3 regions of the Metabacillus sp. 22489 genome follow, and region 2 is predicted to be linked to each of the others. Evidence: a T-box and tRNA genes for the amino acid it is inferred to sense, from the RefSeq annotation. Region 2 holds a T-box; the other regions hold tRNA genes.
What was found. A T-box is a leader RNA that pairs with one kind of tRNA and senses whether it is charged. The one in region 2 lies ahead of tyrS (tyrosine--tRNA ligase), so its partner is inferred to be a tRNA-Tyr.
Positions count from the first base shown of each region.

Region 1: it has a tRNA-Tyr gene. The T-box ahead of tyrS (tyrosine--tRNA ligase) is inferred to sense a tRNA for this amino acid. The anticodon was not compared.
Region 3: it has a tRNA-Tyr gene. The T-box ahead of tyrS (tyrosine--tRNA ligase) is inferred to sense a tRNA for this amino acid. The anticodon was not compared.

Region 1 covers NZ_JBQENT010000073.1:9,541-15,074, reverse strand. Annotated here, with positions in the region: rRNA gene rrf (5S ribosomal RNA) at 1-97, shown strand, start outside; tRNA gene ACTJJ9_RS25105 (tRNA-Asn) at 109-183, shown strand; tRNA gene ACTJJ9_RS25100 (tRNA-Thr) at 186-258, shown strand; tRNA gene ACTJJ9_RS25095 (tRNA-Glu) at 276-350, shown strand; tRNA gene ACTJJ9_RS25090 (tRNA-Val) at 384-459, shown strand; tRNA gene ACTJJ9_RS25085 (tRNA-Thr) at 649-721, shown strand; tRNA gene ACTJJ9_RS25080 (tRNA-Tyr) at 735-818, shown strand; tRNA gene ACTJJ9_RS25075 (tRNA-Gln) at 983-1,057, shown strand; tRNA gene ACTJJ9_RS25070 (tRNA-Lys) at 1,064-1,136, shown strand; tRNA gene ACTJJ9_RS25065 (tRNA-Gly) at 1,142-1,216, shown strand; tRNA gene ACTJJ9_RS25060 (tRNA-Ala) at 1,236-1,311, shown strand; gene sigW (RNA polymerase sigma factor SigW) at 1,717-2,280, shown strand; gene rsiW (anti-sigma-W factor RsiW) at 2,294-2,905, shown strand; gene cdaA (diadenylate cyclase CdaA) at 3,098-3,919, shown strand; gene ACTJJ9_RS25040 (CdaR family protein) at 3,912-5,174, shown strand; gene glmM (phosphoglucosamine mutase) at 5,188-5,534, shown strand, end outside.
Region 2 covers NZ_JBQENT010000013.1:82,333-87,866, forward strand. Annotated here, with positions in the region: gene ACTJJ9_RS10215 (siderophore biosynthesis protein) at 1-466, opposite strand, end outside; gene tyrS (tyrosine--tRNA ligase) at 700-1,944, opposite strand; T-box leader at 1,993-2,214, opposite strand; gene ACTJJ9_RS10225 (MarR family transcriptional regulator) at 2,233-2,745, opposite strand; gene ACTJJ9_RS10230 (DUF3221 domain-containing protein) at 3,054-3,368, opposite strand; gene ACTJJ9_RS10235 (DUF4177 domain-containing protein) at 3,695-3,886, shown strand; gene ACTJJ9_RS10240 (hypothetical protein) at 4,030-4,485, shown strand; gene ACTJJ9_RS10245 (SDR family oxidoreductase) at 4,843-5,534, opposite strand, start outside.
Region 3 covers NZ_JBQENT010000016.1:91,858-97,391, forward strand. Annotated here, with positions in the region: gene licT (BglG family transcription antiterminator LicT) at 1-788, opposite strand, end outside; gene ACTJJ9_RS11730 (hypothetical protein) at 1,231-1,857, opposite strand; gene ACTJJ9_RS11735 (tRNA dihydrouridine synthase) at 2,154-3,134, opposite strand; tRNA gene ACTJJ9_RS11740 (tRNA-Leu) at 3,540-3,621, opposite strand; tRNA gene ACTJJ9_RS11745 (tRNA-Leu) at 3,642-3,730, opposite strand; tRNA gene ACTJJ9_RS11750 (tRNA-Cys) at 3,746-3,819, opposite strand; tRNA gene ACTJJ9_RS11755 (tRNA-Gly) at 3,829-3,903, opposite strand; tRNA gene ACTJJ9_RS11760 (tRNA-Gln) at 3,970-4,044, opposite strand; tRNA gene ACTJJ9_RS11765 (tRNA-His) at 4,053-4,128, opposite strand; tRNA gene ACTJJ9_RS11770 (tRNA-Trp) at 4,140-4,213, opposite strand; tRNA gene ACTJJ9_RS11775 (tRNA-Tyr) at 4,222-4,305, opposite strand; tRNA gene ACTJJ9_RS11780 (tRNA-Thr) at 4,321-4,393, opposite strand; tRNA gene ACTJJ9_RS11785 (tRNA-Phe) at 4,404-4,476, opposite strand; tRNA gene ACTJJ9_RS11790 (tRNA-Asp) at 4,653-4,729, opposite strand; tRNA gene ACTJJ9_RS11795 (tRNA-Met) at 4,747-4,823, opposite strand; tRNA gene ACTJJ9_RS11800 (tRNA-Val) at 4,847-4,922, opposite strand; tRNA gene ACTJJ9_RS11805 (tRNA-Glu) at 4,928-5,002, opposite strand; tRNA gene ACTJJ9_RS11810 (tRNA-Ser) at 5,023-5,114, opposite strand; tRNA gene ACTJJ9_RS11815 (tRNA-Asn) at 5,119-5,193, opposite strand; rRNA gene rrf (5S ribosomal RNA) at 5,205-5,320, opposite strand; partial or broken rRNA gene ACTJJ9_RS11825 (23S ribosomal RNA) at 5,486-5,534, opposite strand, start outside.

The DNA.
Region 1 (5,534 bases), on a different contig from region 2:
AGGTCACACCCGTTCCCATGCCGAACACGGAAGTTAAGCTCTTCAGCGCCGATGGTAGTTGGGGGACTCCCCCTGTGAGAGTAGGACGTTGCCAGGTAATTGCATTATTCCGCAGTAGCTCAGTGGTAGAGCTATCGGCTGTTAACCGATCGGTCGTAGGTTCGAATCCTACCTGCGGAGCCATTGCTTCCATAGCTCAGTTGGTAGAGCACTTCCATGGTAAGGAAGAGGTCACCGGTTCGAGCCCGGTTGGAAGCTTAGAGAAAAAAGTAATTGGCCCGTTGGTCAAGCGGTTAAGACACCGCCCTTTCACGGCGGTAACACGGGTTCGAATCCCGTACGGGTCACCATTTTATAACATTTGAATATTATAATTCTACTATGGAGGATTAGCTCAGGTGGGAGAGCATCTGCCTTACAAGCAGAGGGTCGGCGGTTCGATCCCGTCATCCTCCACCATATATATTTGTTGAGAAATAAATAACTTTATATACTTAAAATGCCGGTGTAGCTCAATTGGTAGAGCACGATCGAATAAGCTTCGTAGCTGTGCTTCAGCACACAAATCGAGCTGCTGCTTGATTAACCCTACTGAGATTTGGGTGACTGGTTTGAAATGAATACTATATTGTCCTTTTTACTTAATATGCCGGTGTAGCTCAATTGGTAGAGCAACTGACTTGTAATCAGTAGGTTGGGGGTTCAAGTCCTCTCGCCGGCACTGTTTCATCCATGGAGGGGTAGCGAAGTGGCTAAACGCGGCGGACTGTAAATCCGCTCCTTCGGGTTCGGCAGTTCGAATCTGCCCCCCTCCACCATTTAAATATTCATAATTAGATAAACGACGAGAAAATGGGAGCCATTTTGTAAATTGTTTGTCTTTGATTTTGTTTAAAGACAGTTATGAATAATATTTATAAATGTGTTTATAATAAGTTTTACATAACTAGTTAATAATTGACATTTTCAAAAGAGATATTAATGGGCTATAGCCAAGTGGTAAGGCAACGGACTTTGACTCCGTCATTCGTTGGTTCGAATCCAGCTAGCCCAGCCATTTTTAGAGCCATTAGCTCAGTTGGTAGAGCATCTGACTTTTAATCAGAGGGTCGAAGGTTCGAGTCCTTCATGGCTCATTTTTGCGGAAGTAGTTCAGTGGTAGAACACCACCTTGCCAAGGTGGGGGTCGCGGGTTCGAATCCCGTCTTCCGCTCCAAAAACTACTTCTTAATATCGGGGCCTTAGCTCAGCTGGGAGAGCGCCTGCTTTGCACGCAGGAGGTCAGCGGTTCGATCCCGCTAGGCTCCACCATAATTAAATTTAATTACAACATGACATTCAAACCATAATGATAGTTTATGGTTTTTTTATTTGTCTTTAAATATTTTGATGAAATGCAAATGAATAAGTATTCTTTCATATACTATGTCTACCAATAATGTTCTGGTGTTTTGACTTAGTAATTTTCTTCCGATCATTTTTCTCTTTATAATGTTTAGTTATCATAAAAAGGTTCCCTATATACACCAAAATTTGCTAAAATGGAACTATTCGATATTTTTTAATAAAAGACATTTTAAAACAAATTGGGAAATGAACATTTCTTTGTTTAATATAAACTGTACTAAAACAGATTGAAAAAAATAAAAAAATATTGAAACCAAATGAATTTCTAAACGTATATAAAGAGACCCGCAGAGTGCGGAGGTATGGAAAATGGAAACGTTAGTAAAGAAACGAATTAAACAGGTAAGAAAAGGCGACCAGAATGCATTTGCTGAAATTGTAGATCTTTATAAAGATAAAATCTACCAATTATGCTATCGGATGCTTGGTAATGCACATGAGGCAGAGGACATTGCTCAGGAGGCTTTTATTCGTGCATATGTTAATATTCATACTTATGATATGAATAAAAAGTTTTCTACTTGGTTATACAGAATTGCAACAAACCTTTCAATTGACAGAATACGAAAAAAGAAGCCTGATTATTATTTAGATGCAGAAGTGTCTGGTACTGATGGCTTAACAATGTATTCGCAAGTTGCAGCAGATGTAGTTTTACCAGAAGATGAACTTGAAACAATGGAGCTTCAAAATACGATACAAAATGAAATCTTAAAGCTTCCTGATAAATATCGTACTGTTATCGTCCTTAAATATATTGATGAGCTTCCACTTAAGGAGATTAGCGATATATTAGATATTCCAGTAGGGACAGTGAAAACGAGGATTCATAGAGGACGAGAAGCATTAAGGAAGCAATTAAGGCATTTATAATGAGGTGAGATATATGAGCTGTTCTTCAGAAAATGTTCAGCTTTTGCATAGATACATGGATCAAGAGCTAACTAGTGTAGAGGAAGAGAAGCTAAAAGAACATTTACACACTTGTAAAGATTGCTCACAACATTTCCATGAGCTTGAAAAGGCTGTTGCCCTTGTTCAAAGTACATCCCATATTGAAGCTCCGATGGATTTTACACAGGCTGTAATGAACAAACTTCCTAAAGAGAAGAAAAGAGTTTCTTGGAATCGCTGGTTAAAGGGTCATCCATTATTGGCAGCAGCTTCATTGTTTGTCCTTCTGATGACTGGTAGTTTGTTTTCAGCATGGAACGAAGATAAACACTTTAGTGTTTCAAAACAATCTAATCTTGTGGTAGAGAATAGCAAAGTGACTGTCCCTGAAGGAGAGGTTGTTAAGGGAGATGTAACTGTTAAAAATGGAACTCTCTTGATCGAGGGGAAAATTGAAGGAGACGTAACAGTTATAAACGGAGAAAAATATTTAGCCTCAGCAGGGCAAGTGACAGGGGATATTGAGGAAGTTGATGAGATGTTTGAGTGGTTATGGTACCATATAAAATCAATTTCTAAAGATGTCATAAATGTTTTTAGCTAAAAATCCAGGTCATCATTTGGTGGCCTTTTTTACTTTTTTATTTTACTAATGATATAATAAGATGCATGTAATTTAAAATATAGTACAGGAAGAAATAATTCATTAGATAATAAAGCTATTTGCTATCTAATATCCTTATTTTGATTGTGCTTTTTCTACATATAAAGAGTGAAACTCATGGAGGACGAGTGAATGGGATATGAGGACATACCAGTATTACATTACCTCGGCATAGCTGTTGATATTCTCCTTGTATGGTATGTTATTTATAAATTAATTATGGTTGCAAGGGGAACTAAGGCTGTACAGCTATTAAAAGGAATTACAGTAATAATCGTAGTCCGCATGTTAAGTCATTACTTGGGGTTAAAAACATTACAATGGTTGATGGACCAAGCACTAACATGGGGATTTCTAGCCATTATTATCATTTTCCAACCAGAGCTGCGCAGAGCGTTAGAACAGCTAGGTAGAGGGCGATTATTTTCTCGAGGTGGTTTACCTGGAGAAGACAGTTTAGAAGTTACTGTAGAAGCAATCGTGAAAGCAACAGATTACATGGCAAAGCGACGAATCGGTGCTTTGATGACAATTGAGAAAGAGACAGGAATGGGTGACTATATCGAGACGGGGATTCCATTAAATTCATTGATTTCCTCAGAGTTGCTAATAAATATTTTTATTCCTAATACACCGCTACATGACGGTGCTGTGATTATTCAAAAAAATCAAATTGCTGCAGCGGCATGTTATTTACCTCTTTCTGAGAGTCCATTTATCTCGAAGGAACTTGGTACAAGACATCGAGCTGCGTTAGGAATAAGTGAGGTAACGGATAGTCTTACAATCATTGTTTCTGAAGAGACAGGAAATGTATCTGTAGCTAGAAATGGTGAGCTTCACCGCAATTTATCACAGGAAAATTTAAGGGAAATATTAGAAAGAGAGTTAGTTTCAACAACAAAAACTGTTTCCTCAAACCGTTGGCAATGGAGGGGAAAGAAAAATGGATAAGCTATTTGATAATCGTTGGGTAATGAGAATCATAGCGCTATTTTTGGCATTGATGTTATATGCTTCTGTTAACATAGAATCTAACTCAGAAGATAAACAAGGTGCATCAAATGCTGGGGCATCGACGACCGTATTTTCAGATGAGACTACTGTCACAGATGTACCTGTCATCCCATACTTTGATCAAGAAAACCTAGTTGTAACGGGAATACCAGAGTCAGTTGAAGTTAATTTACAGGGAGCAACAGCTTCTATAACAAAGGCAAGACAGCTAAGAGATTTCGAGGTATATGCCGATTTATCAAATCTATCGATTGGTACACACCAAGTAAGGCTTCAATATAAGGATATTGCTGATGATTTAAAGGTTAGCATTAAGCCTTCGGTAATCACAGTTACAATAGAGGAAAAGGTTACAAAGGACTTTGAAGTAGGGGTAGATCTTTTAAATGAAAATCAATTAGAAGAAGGCTACCTGTCAGATAAGCCGATAGTAAGTCCAAAAAGTATTCAAATAACCGCATCAGAGGATATTATTGAGGAAATCTCAAGTGTTAAAGCTAAAGTGGACCTTCAAGGTGGAAATGAAACGATTAATCGAGAGTCAACGATAACTGTTTATGATAGAGAAGGAGAAGTAATACCTGTTGAAGTGGAGCCATCCGTTGTTGATGTTACAGTTCCGATTAAAAGCCCGAGCAGAGATTTACCGTTTAAAATTATTAGGGAGGGCGAGTTGAAGGAAGGCTTGAGCATATCAAGTATCGAATCTGAAACTAAGGAAATTACTGTTTTTGGTCCAGAGGATGTTATCAATAAGCTTGAATTCATTGATGGCATAACTGTCGATTTAAGCAAGATAACAAAGGATACTGTTTTAGAGGTAGATGTGCCATTACCAGAGGGAGTAACGAAAGTGACACCCGAAAAGGTAAAATTAGAAATTAATGTAGATGAACAGGAAGAAAAGGTGTTTTCAGATCAGCCGATTAATGCGGTTAGCTTAACAGATGGAAAGACAGTAGAATTTCTTGACCCAGAAACTGGTGAAATGGATGTAACAATACTAGGAGCACCTAATGTTATAAAGGATATAAAAGAATCTGATGTAGAGCTATATGTCGATCTAACAGACCTAAGTGATGGAGAGCATGAAGTGGAAGTGAAGGTAAATGGTCCGCAAAACATCACGTGGTCATTACAAAAGAAAAAAGTAAAAGTGAAAATATCTTCAGCCTCACAAGGCGTGGAATAAAGGAGCGAAACCAATGGGAAAGTATTTTGGAACAGATGGTGTACGCGGAGTTGCGAATAGTGAACTAACACCGGAATTAGCATTTAAAATTGGCCGATTTGGTGGATATGTTTTAACGAAAGATACAGAAAGACCAAAGGTGATAATCGGTCGTGACACTCGTATTTCAGGGCATATGTTAGAAGGAGCTCTTGTAGCTGGTTTGCTATCTATTGGCGCTGAAGTTATGCGTTTAGGCGTTATTTCAACACCAGGTGTTGCATATTTAACGAAGGCACTAGGAGCTCAAGCTGGTGTTATGATATCAGCTTCCCATAATCCAGTTCAGGATAATGGAATAAAATACTTTGGACCAGATGG
Region 2 (5,534 bases):
TTGCTTGCTTTTTGGCAAACTCTTGCTCTAATTCTTCAACAGATGATAATTCTTTTCCAAAGCTAGAATAAGGATAAATTTTCAGATTACGCTCATAATACTCCTTGCGAATTTCATAATCTTTTTCATTTTGCACATATGCTTCTTCTAATTGATCGGAAGGCTCCTGCTCAATGTCAAAATAACGCCAATCGGCTTCAAATTTATATTTTCCATCTATGACATCAAAGCCTAGCATATCTTCTTTCGAAAAATTTGTGTGAAACTGATGTGTCAGTTCACCAACACATCCTTCATGAATTTCCTTTGCGGAAACAATATGTAACCATTCATCCCATTCTGGATCAATACATTTTAAATTGATAGAACAAATCGGTAAAAAATGTTTTTTATGCTGTTCCAATTGATCATAAAATACTTCTTCATATGAAGGGAACGGTTTAATAAATTGTTTAGGTATGTTCATCAAGCATCCCCTCTCTTATATCGTTATGTGTCTCATTTTACCATTTTCTCTCATCTCTTAAAATTCCCTTGTTGAACAAATAAGGGAAAAACGGTAATAGAGTCATTTTACACATTGAAGTAATGATTTTTCCACAACAGAATGAGCGTTAATTCTTTGAATTAACGCTCGCGATTACCTATCGTCATTATTTCTAACATTCCGCTATAAACGAATATCACTACTGAACTATTTTAAATCTTTATCTTTACAAATTTTCGTTTTCCAACCTGAACAATTAACTCATCAATAATATTTACCTGGAATTTTGTATCCTCTACCGTCTTTCCGTTTAATTTCACGCCTCTATTCTCAATCATCCTTCTTGCTTCACTTTTTGAGGTAAATAATTTTAGCTCGACGAGAAAGTCAATGATTGACATTTCCCTCTGTCCTTGCCAGCTAATCACTGGAATTTCTTTCGGGATATCTCCCTTTTGAAAAACTGAAATAAAATGCTGTTCAGCCTTATTTGCTTCTTCAATCCCATGGTACATTCGAACAATTGTCTTACTTAGTAACATCTTTGCATCTCTAGGGTGAAGAACTCCTGTTTTCATTTGCTCTTTAATATCTCGAATTTGTTCAGGAGAAAAATCTGTAATTAATTCAAAGTACTTATCCATTAACTCATCTGGTATAGACATCGATTTTCCGTACATTTCCTGCGGGCTTTCGTCAATCCCAATGTAATTTTTCTTTGATTTTGACATTTTCTCTACACCATCAAGTCCTTCTAATAATGGCATGAGCAAAGCTACCTGCTTTTCTTTTCCGAATTTTTCTTGAAAATGCCTTCCCATTAAAATATTAAAGTGCTGATCTGTTCCGCCAAGTTCAATATCACATTCTAAAACGACAGAATCATATCCTTGCATTAAAGGGTAAAAGAATTCATGAAGGGAAATCGGCTTTCCGAAAGCAATTCTCTCTTCAAAATCATCTCTTTCTAATAGTCTTGCTACAGTAATTTTCCCTGATAGTTGAATGATCTCTTCAAAATTTAACTTCGATAACCATTTAGAATTATAATGCAGCTCGACTTTATCCATATCTATAACCTTAGCGAATTGTTCGAAGTATGTTTTCGCATTATGCTTAACCTCCTCATCAGTTAATTGTTTTCGAGCGATAGATTTCCCTGTCGGATCCCCAATTTTCCCAGTAAAATCACCGATAATTAATTGGATAATATGACCATTCTCTTGAAATTGCCTCATTTTATTAAGGACAACCGTATGACCAAGATGTACATCTGGTGCAGATGGATCTAAGCCTAATTTTATTTTTAATGGTTTATTCTCTAATATGGATTTGGCTATTTTGTTTTCTAACTCTTCTGTTGGAATCATTTCTTGTACACCTTGACTATAAATAGCCATTTGTCTCATTACTTCTGCTCGTTGCTCCTCATTTAATTGTTCTTTTAAATGACTCATTGCTCGTTCCTCCTATAAAAAATGGAATATAAAAAAACCACATCCCAAAAAAGGGACGTGGTTTACTTTTACACGCGGTACCACCCTTGTTGAAGGACATCATCCTTCCACTTATCGAATAACGGCTCAACCGTTCTTTGCTACTTTTCCTTTCACAAAGAAAGCTCTAGGATTGTATTTCGTGTTATCTATGTATCGATTTTCACCAACCATCGATTCTCTAATAAACAGGGAGATAACGACTACTAATTGTCCCATCACAGCTTTTTTATATGATATTGTTCGTTTTCAAAAACGGTTATTGCGAATCACTTTTCTAAGCAAATTTGAGATACTTTTTTGTTCATCTTCTGACAATCCTGAAACAATCTCAACTTCTCCTTTATGAAATTGTGGATAAAGAGTCTCCATCACTTGTTTGCCTTTTTCCGTTAATGCAACATAGGTAATTCTTCTATCCCTGTTGTCAATCCTTCGATAGCACAGCTCTTTTCGTTCAAGTGTCTTTGTTATATTGCTCACAGTTGCTTTTGAGACACCTGCTGACTCTGCTAATTTTTTCGTTTCAATCGATTCCCATATCCACAAATCATATAGCATAGAGAATGCCGTCCACGATAACCCATATTCAGATAAGACTCCTTGCTCCATTTTGTTTCTTAATCCTTGTGCCACCCGATATATATTGGTTACGACTGAAATTGCATCAAGATGTAGCGAATCAATTGGAAGTTTCGTTAATTGATTGATTGTATCTATTTCTTCTGGAAGTAGTTCCCCATTCTCATTAAATGAATGTATTAGAATCACCTCATTAAATTTTCAAAATCGTTAGCTATGAAACGATTATAGCAAACGATTTTTATATATACAAGAAATAATCGTCTACATTTAAATCAATCTCCTCTCCCTCCCCTAACATTTTAGATTATCGTTTATTTTCAAAGCATCAAAACATTACCGTCTAGTACTTATTTGTCCATTTTCTATATCAGTTGTTAATTCTTGAATCCTATGTATTTGATCTGGGGAGGACATATCACCCTTCCGATAGTTATATCTATTTCCGAGAGGACTATATTATTTCAAGTTATTTTAGCTAAAAGATGTTATCTCACAATTTCTATATCAATAACATTTACACTAAGTGGTAAACTTTCTCGAACTTCACCATCATAACTAACTTTCACTCTATCCCCAACATGAAACGTATCCTTACTATTAACGGATAAGTCTATATTTACACTATTACCTGAATGAAGAATTTCACCTTCTTCAATCAAAACTAGCGCACTTTGACCATTAATTTCTTCTATTGTTCCTGTAAATGTTGCGCTTGTCTTATTTTCCTTTTCAACAGATTGACATGCAGCTAGAAAACTAAATAATAAAACGATAATACTTAAACTAATTGTCTTTTTCATAGAAACTTTCTCCTTTTCGAAAATTTTCCAATTTCTTTAAATTAGTCGAAGAAATGAACAGAAGGTTACAAAAAACATACGATTAATATACATTTAGTTAACGGCTCTTTAACATACGACCATGGATCCCGTGAAACGAAGGCATGAGCGAAAATCAATAACCAAATTTAAAAGAGCTTAACTTACAAAAGGTCTCACTTTTAGAAACGCTTCAAAGAAAGACATGTTCTTTTACATTCAGGCCTATTCTCACTAAGCTCTTGAAACCTTTTCATCCATTATCCGTATATTACGATAGATACTGCTTAAACTGGAGGTATTTATTCATGTACGAATATAAATTTGTAAAAGTTGAACTTAGTAATTGGAATAAAGCTCCAAAGGAAGATTATCATGAAATTATCCACAATCATGCAAAAGAAGGATGGAAATTTGTCCAAATATTCGCTCCCGGTACTTCTGGATATGGTGCTGCTTCTTATTTTGAAATTATTTTCGAAAAACCTTATGAACTTTAGGGTATAGCATGAGTTTGCTAATTTTTCTATCTCTCTTTTCTAACTTAATAGTAGCTAAACTTTTGAACGATCCTCCTCCTATTCTTATTCTGAATAAAAACAAACGAATATAACATAATAAGAAAAAAATGGAGGTAGTTCTCATGTTGGCGACCTTTTTTAGAATAGCGAACGCAATTGGATTATGGGCAATTGTCTTATTATTTCTGCCAAAACAATCATTTAAAAGATTCTTGCCAGTTACATTATTCTGTTCATGTCTTTTATTAATCCAGACACTTCTTAACGTGATTTTTAATTGGTGGAAGGTAGTAGGAGGCATAAAATCAATGGTATTTGATGCTCTTGCCTTTATTTTCGGTCCATTTTTCACTATGAATTTATGGGTGTTTCATTTTACATACGGAAAATTCCCCTTATATGCCTTTTGTAATTTAATCATCGATCTCAATTTTGCCTATCCATTCAATTGGTTCTTTCAAAAGGTCGGCCATTATAAACTAAAAAAGTTTAATTCCTTAACACTTTTTCTCATTTCCTATTCACTTTCTTTTATAAATTATGGCTTTCAAAAATTGATTGAAAAGGAAGACTTCTAATAGCTAGAATGCCCTTAAAGCTTATCTATTAACTATGGCCATTATTTTTTACGCTGATATAAAAATACATTTCTTCTAAAAGAAGCACACAATTTTAAAAGGGCGTTTGTGTAAACTTTGTTGTTTTTTACTTAGTTGTCGTTATTGATTGATTTCCACTTGCAGTACTCCCTTCCCGTGAAGAGGGGGGGGGTGCCTCCTTTATAAACACTTACTTAACATTAATTTATCCCAAGCAAATAACAGTCTTTCAGAAAAAGGCTTATAAGACGTGTATCAATACACACGTCTTCAGTGATGCCTTATATTAAGATTTTCCTATAAAAACACTCTTCATTATATTCCTCTATCTTAGTATTACGAAATACCTTTGACAATAGAGCTTAATGCTTCGTTAATAGGTGTTAATGATCTGCCTAGTAATTTTTCAAAATCGTTGCTTTCTATCTCTAAAGCTCCCTCCCGAATCCCCTTTTGAATATCAACGAGCATCGGAATGATAAACTCTGGCACTCCAGCATTTTTTATCACCTCTGCATAAGTAACATCGTCAACATGCTGTACAGGCACTTCTTTACCTAAGACTGTACTTAGAGCAGCTACAAGTTCATCTTGAGTTAGTGGCTGACCAGAAAGCTCATAAATTGTATTTTCATGACCGCTTCCGGAAAGTACTGCTGCTGCAGCTTCTGCATACTCTTGTTGAAGTGCCCAACCTACCTTACCAGCTCCAGCAGATGTGATCCATGGAGCCCCTGCTAATACACCTTGGATGCTTGAAATCTCATTCTCCAAGTACCAATTGTTGCGTAAGAAGGAGTATGGAATCCCAGTTTTTAAAATGGCCTCCTCAGCAGCCCGATGTGGCGGAGCAAGAAACATCTTACTCTCACTTGCATTACCTAAACTCGTATAAGCTATAAATTTAACTTGAGCTCGCTCTGCCGCAGCTACCGCATCAGTATGCTGTCTAATTCTTGTTTCATTATCTCCATCTGCTGAAATCAATAATAAACGGTCAATCCCAGCAAAAGCCGTATCCAATGTTT
Region 3 (5,534 bases), on a different contig from region 2:
TCTTCCTCTAGGTCTCTTCCAAATTCCTTTTTAATATACTCCCTAATTTTCAATGCACAGGCGTACTCGTTTGTATACTTTTCCTTTAACATGAAAATGAAACTTGACGTCCCAGCATCATCCAATTTAACACCACTAAACAATCGTTGAAAGAAAAATTTCAAGTGTGTGATAAATCGTTCATAATTTAGCGAATACTCGTCCAATTCAATTTTGAAGTGATATTTTATAATACTAAGGATATTTTGGATAACCTTTGCTATTTCAGAAACTCGGCTTACTTGTCCCATATCAAGCTCAGCATTTACGATATGCAAAGCAATAAAACCAGCTTCATCTTCTGGTAACTCAACCCCAAGTCGGTTTCTAACAATTGATAACGCTTCTTTTCCAATCAAGAACTCATGATTATAAAACCTCTTGATTTCCCATAGAAGGGCATTCTTAATTTCCATGCCATTCTGATAGCGCTCAATCGCATAACTAATATGGTCGGTCAATGTTAAGAAGATATTTTCACTTAGTTTCTTACCAAGTGAAACTTTCGCAAAGCTAATGATTTCATTGGCTACCTGAATGTGTTCCATCGGGATCGAAGAAAGCATTTGGGTTAATTTATTGACATTCCACTCTTTTGAACTGAGATAAATGTTCTCAATTCGAGTTTCATCAATTACATCGCCGACCTTTTTCTTAAAGCCGAGCCCCTTACCCATAACGACAATTTCCTGATTATCTTGATTCCTAGACAATACGATATTATTATTAATTACTTTATATACATTCATAGATAGTCCCTATTCTTTATAAATTCATCATCTACAACAAAAAATAGGTATAGCCCACAATAAAGCGGTAACAATCCTCAATCACAAGTCTAGCATAGGTGATTTCTACTTGTCAATTTGATATTTAATAGATTAAAAGAATATTTTTAGGTAATATTTGTTAGGAAAGAAGTATTATTATAGCAAGTAGCTAATGTCTAATTTATTGTTTCGGTTCAACGTCAAATGTTGGGGTGAAGTAATTTTTACTCTCCCCAACACGAACATCCACGTTTTAGACTTATGTGTTAATAAATATAATCATAAGTAAAATTAATTTCAATGTATGCATGTTATTCATAGGTTTATACACGGCTTTATTTTATGTTACAAAAGAGAGTACTCTGTAGTAGAAATCAACCTAAACTAAACAAAATGTCCTTATTATATTTTCTTACAGCATTTATTTTTCGTTATCATGTTCTAAAGCATCTGGATAAATGATTTCATCAAAAACTTCTTCAGTAGTTTGGTCCTTTATAGTAATGGTCACTTTGTTGCTATTTGGCTCACCGCCATTAAATGTCTGATACATGACTCCTGACATCCCTAGGCCAAGTATTGCAACACCGTCCAAACTGTTTTCATAAGCATCTCTGTCTACAACAACTATAAATTCAGAAAATGTATCATTATGGGTAATATCTTTAATTGATTTATATTCTCCACTTTTCTTTGTTTCTTGGATTGTTTTATTTATCTCAGCTTCTAATTCTCCTACCATTTCTTTATGCTTTTCTTTGGACATTTTATATGTGAGAGAGCCATCATCATTCTTTACAACCTCTTTTACACCCTCTTTTTTAGCATTTGAAATAACAGTATCAATATCTTCTCCCTCAAATATGGTAGCTGGTACCGTTATTTCTACATTTAAAAGACCTTTATCGACATCTACGTTCTGTTGTTCAGTACCTTCTTTCTTTTCTTGAGTAGTATCCTTTTCTTCATTTGTCCGATTATCATTATCTGAACAGGCAGTTGGAATGAACATCATTAAAAGTATAAACATGATGATTAACTTCTTCATGAAAACTCCTCCTTATTCATTATTTAAATCGGCTGCCAAACCATGCAAATCTAATTAAAGATGATTTTTCCCTTTAATCTGAACTATATAGTATGATTTTATTCTTTTTTCAGGTGCTAAACTTTTTTAATGAATAAAACCCGGTGAAGTTCCACAAAAAGTGAAATTTAACCGGGTTTTTGATTTAAACATTATTTAAGTTTACTTTAAATCCTGGGCATTATAGTCTATTGATAGGAAGGATACTACATTATATTTGTTATCATGTGAAGAACAGCTACTTTTGGGTCACATTTTTACTGTTCCGTATCCTCAACATGATAATCAAAAGTATCAAGCAATTCACGTACTTCATCCGTTGATTTTGTGTTCATCAATTGATTTCTTAATTCACTTGCTCCACGAAACCCTTTGACGTAAATCTTAAAAAAGCGATGAAGAGGTTTAAATCGACGTGGTTCTAATTCAGTTGAATATTTATCATGGAGGTCAAGGTGCAATCTTAACAAATCAAGCAATTCCTGACTAGTATGCTCTCTTGGCTCTTTTTCAAAGGCAAATGGATTTTTAAATATTCCACGGCCAATCATAACTCCATCAACACCATACTGTTCAGCGAGCTTCAAGCCAGTTTGACGGTCAAGAATATCCCCATTGATTGTTAACAGTGTATCTGGCGCAATCTCGTCACGTAGTTTCTTAATCTCCGGAATCAACTCCCAATGAGCATCTACTTGGCTCATTTCTTTTCTAGTCCGTAGATGGATTGAAAGATTAGCGATATCCTGTTTCAAAATATGTGTTAACCAATCCTTCCACTCGTCTACATATGTGTAACCAAGTCGAGTCTTCACACTTACAGGTAAGCCCCCTGCTTTTGCAGCTTGTACAATTTCAGCGGCAACCTCTGGACGAAGGATAAGGCCACTTCCCTTACCTTTAGACGCCACATTAGCTACAGGACAGCCCATATTGATATCGATACCCTTAAATCCAAGCTCCGCCATCCCAATACTCATTTGCCGAAAATACTCTGGCTTATCCCCCCATATATGTGCAACAATTGGCTGTTCATCCTCGGTAAAAGTCAAACGTCCACGCACACTTTGTTTTCCATCTGGGTGGCAATAACTCTCCGTGTTTGTAAACTCAGTAAAAAACACATCAGGTCTAGCTGCTTCACTCACCACATGGCGAAAAACAACATCTGTCACATCTTCCATTGGTGCCAGTACAAAAAAAGGTCGTGGTAATTCACGCCAAAAATTATCTTTCATATTCAAACTCAAATCCTTTCATCATCAAATACCTGGTCAAACCTTCGTCTCTATATTAAAAAGTGAAAATGTTCCGCTTTTTTACACTTAAAGCATGCTTAATGACTTTTTATCAGACTTTAATTTAGAACATTATAAACTTTACTATTACTAAATAAAAAATGCAAAGGAAACAGAGCAATAAAGACAGTTTTGCTCATAGTTTAGGTACATTATCTAGATTACCACTGTATATTGTTAGAAATACTATTATCATTAGGATGGGGATAGAATCACATACTTTATCCCACGCTTTATTTAAATTTATTGCTAAGAAATTGAAGGATAGTATTGGAGATAAATAAAAAACGCTCCTTACAATACGTAAGAAACGTCGAATTAATCTCATTTACAATCGTTACATAATACCAGTGGTCGGGGTCGAACCGACACTCCCGAAGGAACACGATTTTGAGTCGTGCGCGTCTGCCAATTCCGCCACACTGGCAAAGCAAAATAAAATTCAAATGGTGCCGAGGACCGGAATCGAACCGGTACGGTAGTCACCTACCGCAGGATTTTAAGTCCTGTGCGTCTGCCAGTTCCGCCACCCCGGCAAGGGTTAGTTTAAATGGAGGCGGCAACCGGATTTGAACCGGTGATAAAGGTTTTGCAGACCTCTGCCTTACCACTTGGCTATGCCGCCATTTTAAACTGGAGCGGAAGACGGGATTCGAACCCGCGACCCCCACCTTGGCAAGGTGGTGTTCTACCACTGAACTACTTCCGCGCTGACAATTATAAAATTTGTATACTCTAGCCTATGCAAGAGAATCAAAAATGTGTAATAAAAAAATGGCTGGGCTAGCTGGATTCGAACCAACGAATGACGGAGTCAAAGTCCGTTGCCTTACCACTTGGCTATAGCCCACTGATTAATGGGGCGGCTGATGGGAATCGAACCCACGAATGTCGGAACCACAATCCGATGCGTTAACCACTTCGCCACAGCCGCCATTATTTAATTGGCAGGGGCAGTAGGAATCGAACCCACACCAAAGGTTTTGGAGACCTCTATTCTACCGTTAAACTATGCCCCTATATTAAATGGTGGAGGGGGGCAGATTCGAACTGCCGAACCCGAAGGAGCGGATTTACAGTCCGCCGCGTTTAGCCACTTCGCTACCCCTCCATATTGGTGAAACAGTGCCGGCGAGAGGACTTGAACCCCCAACCTACTGATTACAAGTCAGTTGCTCTACCAATTGAGCTACACCGGCAAACAAAAGGTGGCTCGGGACGGAATCGAACCGCCGACACATGGATTTTCAGTCCATTGCTCTACCAACTGAGCTACCGAGCCTTAATGTTTTCGGCTTCCGCTAAACTTCGAATCTCTGCGTCAGCTCATTCATTCACATCCTCACGTATTCAAATACGCTCCGGTGTTCATTCATTCGCTTCCTTGATCTTCTCGCTTATCGAAACCCTTTTACTCTAGACTTAATTAACATTTTATAAATAGTAATAAATTTAGAATGGCGGTCCGGACGGGACTCGAACCCGCGACCTCCTGCGTGACAGGCAGGCATTCTAACCAACTGAACTACCGGACCATTTAATTAACTTAAATTGGTTGCGGGGACAGGATTTGAACCTGCGACCTTCGGGTTATGAGCCCGACGAGCTACCAGACTGCTCCACCCCGCGATAATAGTATGTTTAACATTTAATGGTGGAGGATGACGGGATCGAACCGCCGACCCTCTGCTTGTAAGGCAGATGCTCTCCCAGCTGAGCTAATCCTCCATATATGGTGACCCGTACGGGATTCGAACCCGTGTTACCGCCGTGAAAGGGCGGTGTCTTAACCGCTTGACCAACGGGCCAAAGTTTGTTTTATCAGTAGTGGCGGAGAGCAAGGGATTTGAACCCTTGAGACAGCTTTCGCCGCCTACACGATTTCCAATCGTGCTCCTTCGGCCACTCGGACAGCTCTCCAAAATGGCTCCGCAGGTAGGATTCGAACCTACGACCGATCGGTTAACAGCCGATAGCTCTACCACTGAGCTACTGCGGAATAATATAATAGCCTGGCAACGTCCTACTCTCACAGGGGGAGTCCCCCAACTACCATCGGCGCTGAAGAGCTTAACTTCCGTGTTCGGCATGGGAACGGGTGTGACCTCTTCGCTATCGCCACCAGACAATTGTGACAAAGACTATTATACTATCTTAGAAGAATTTTTCAAGTCTTTTTTGAAGAAAATATTCCTTCAAAACTAGATAACGATTTTTAATATTCATTCACTTAGTTTAACGCTCTTTATATCTAGCTCCAGAAGCCATACTGGCCTCTTCCGCCTTTAATTTAGGTTAAGTCCTCGAACGATTAGTATCTGTCAGCTCCACGTGTCACCA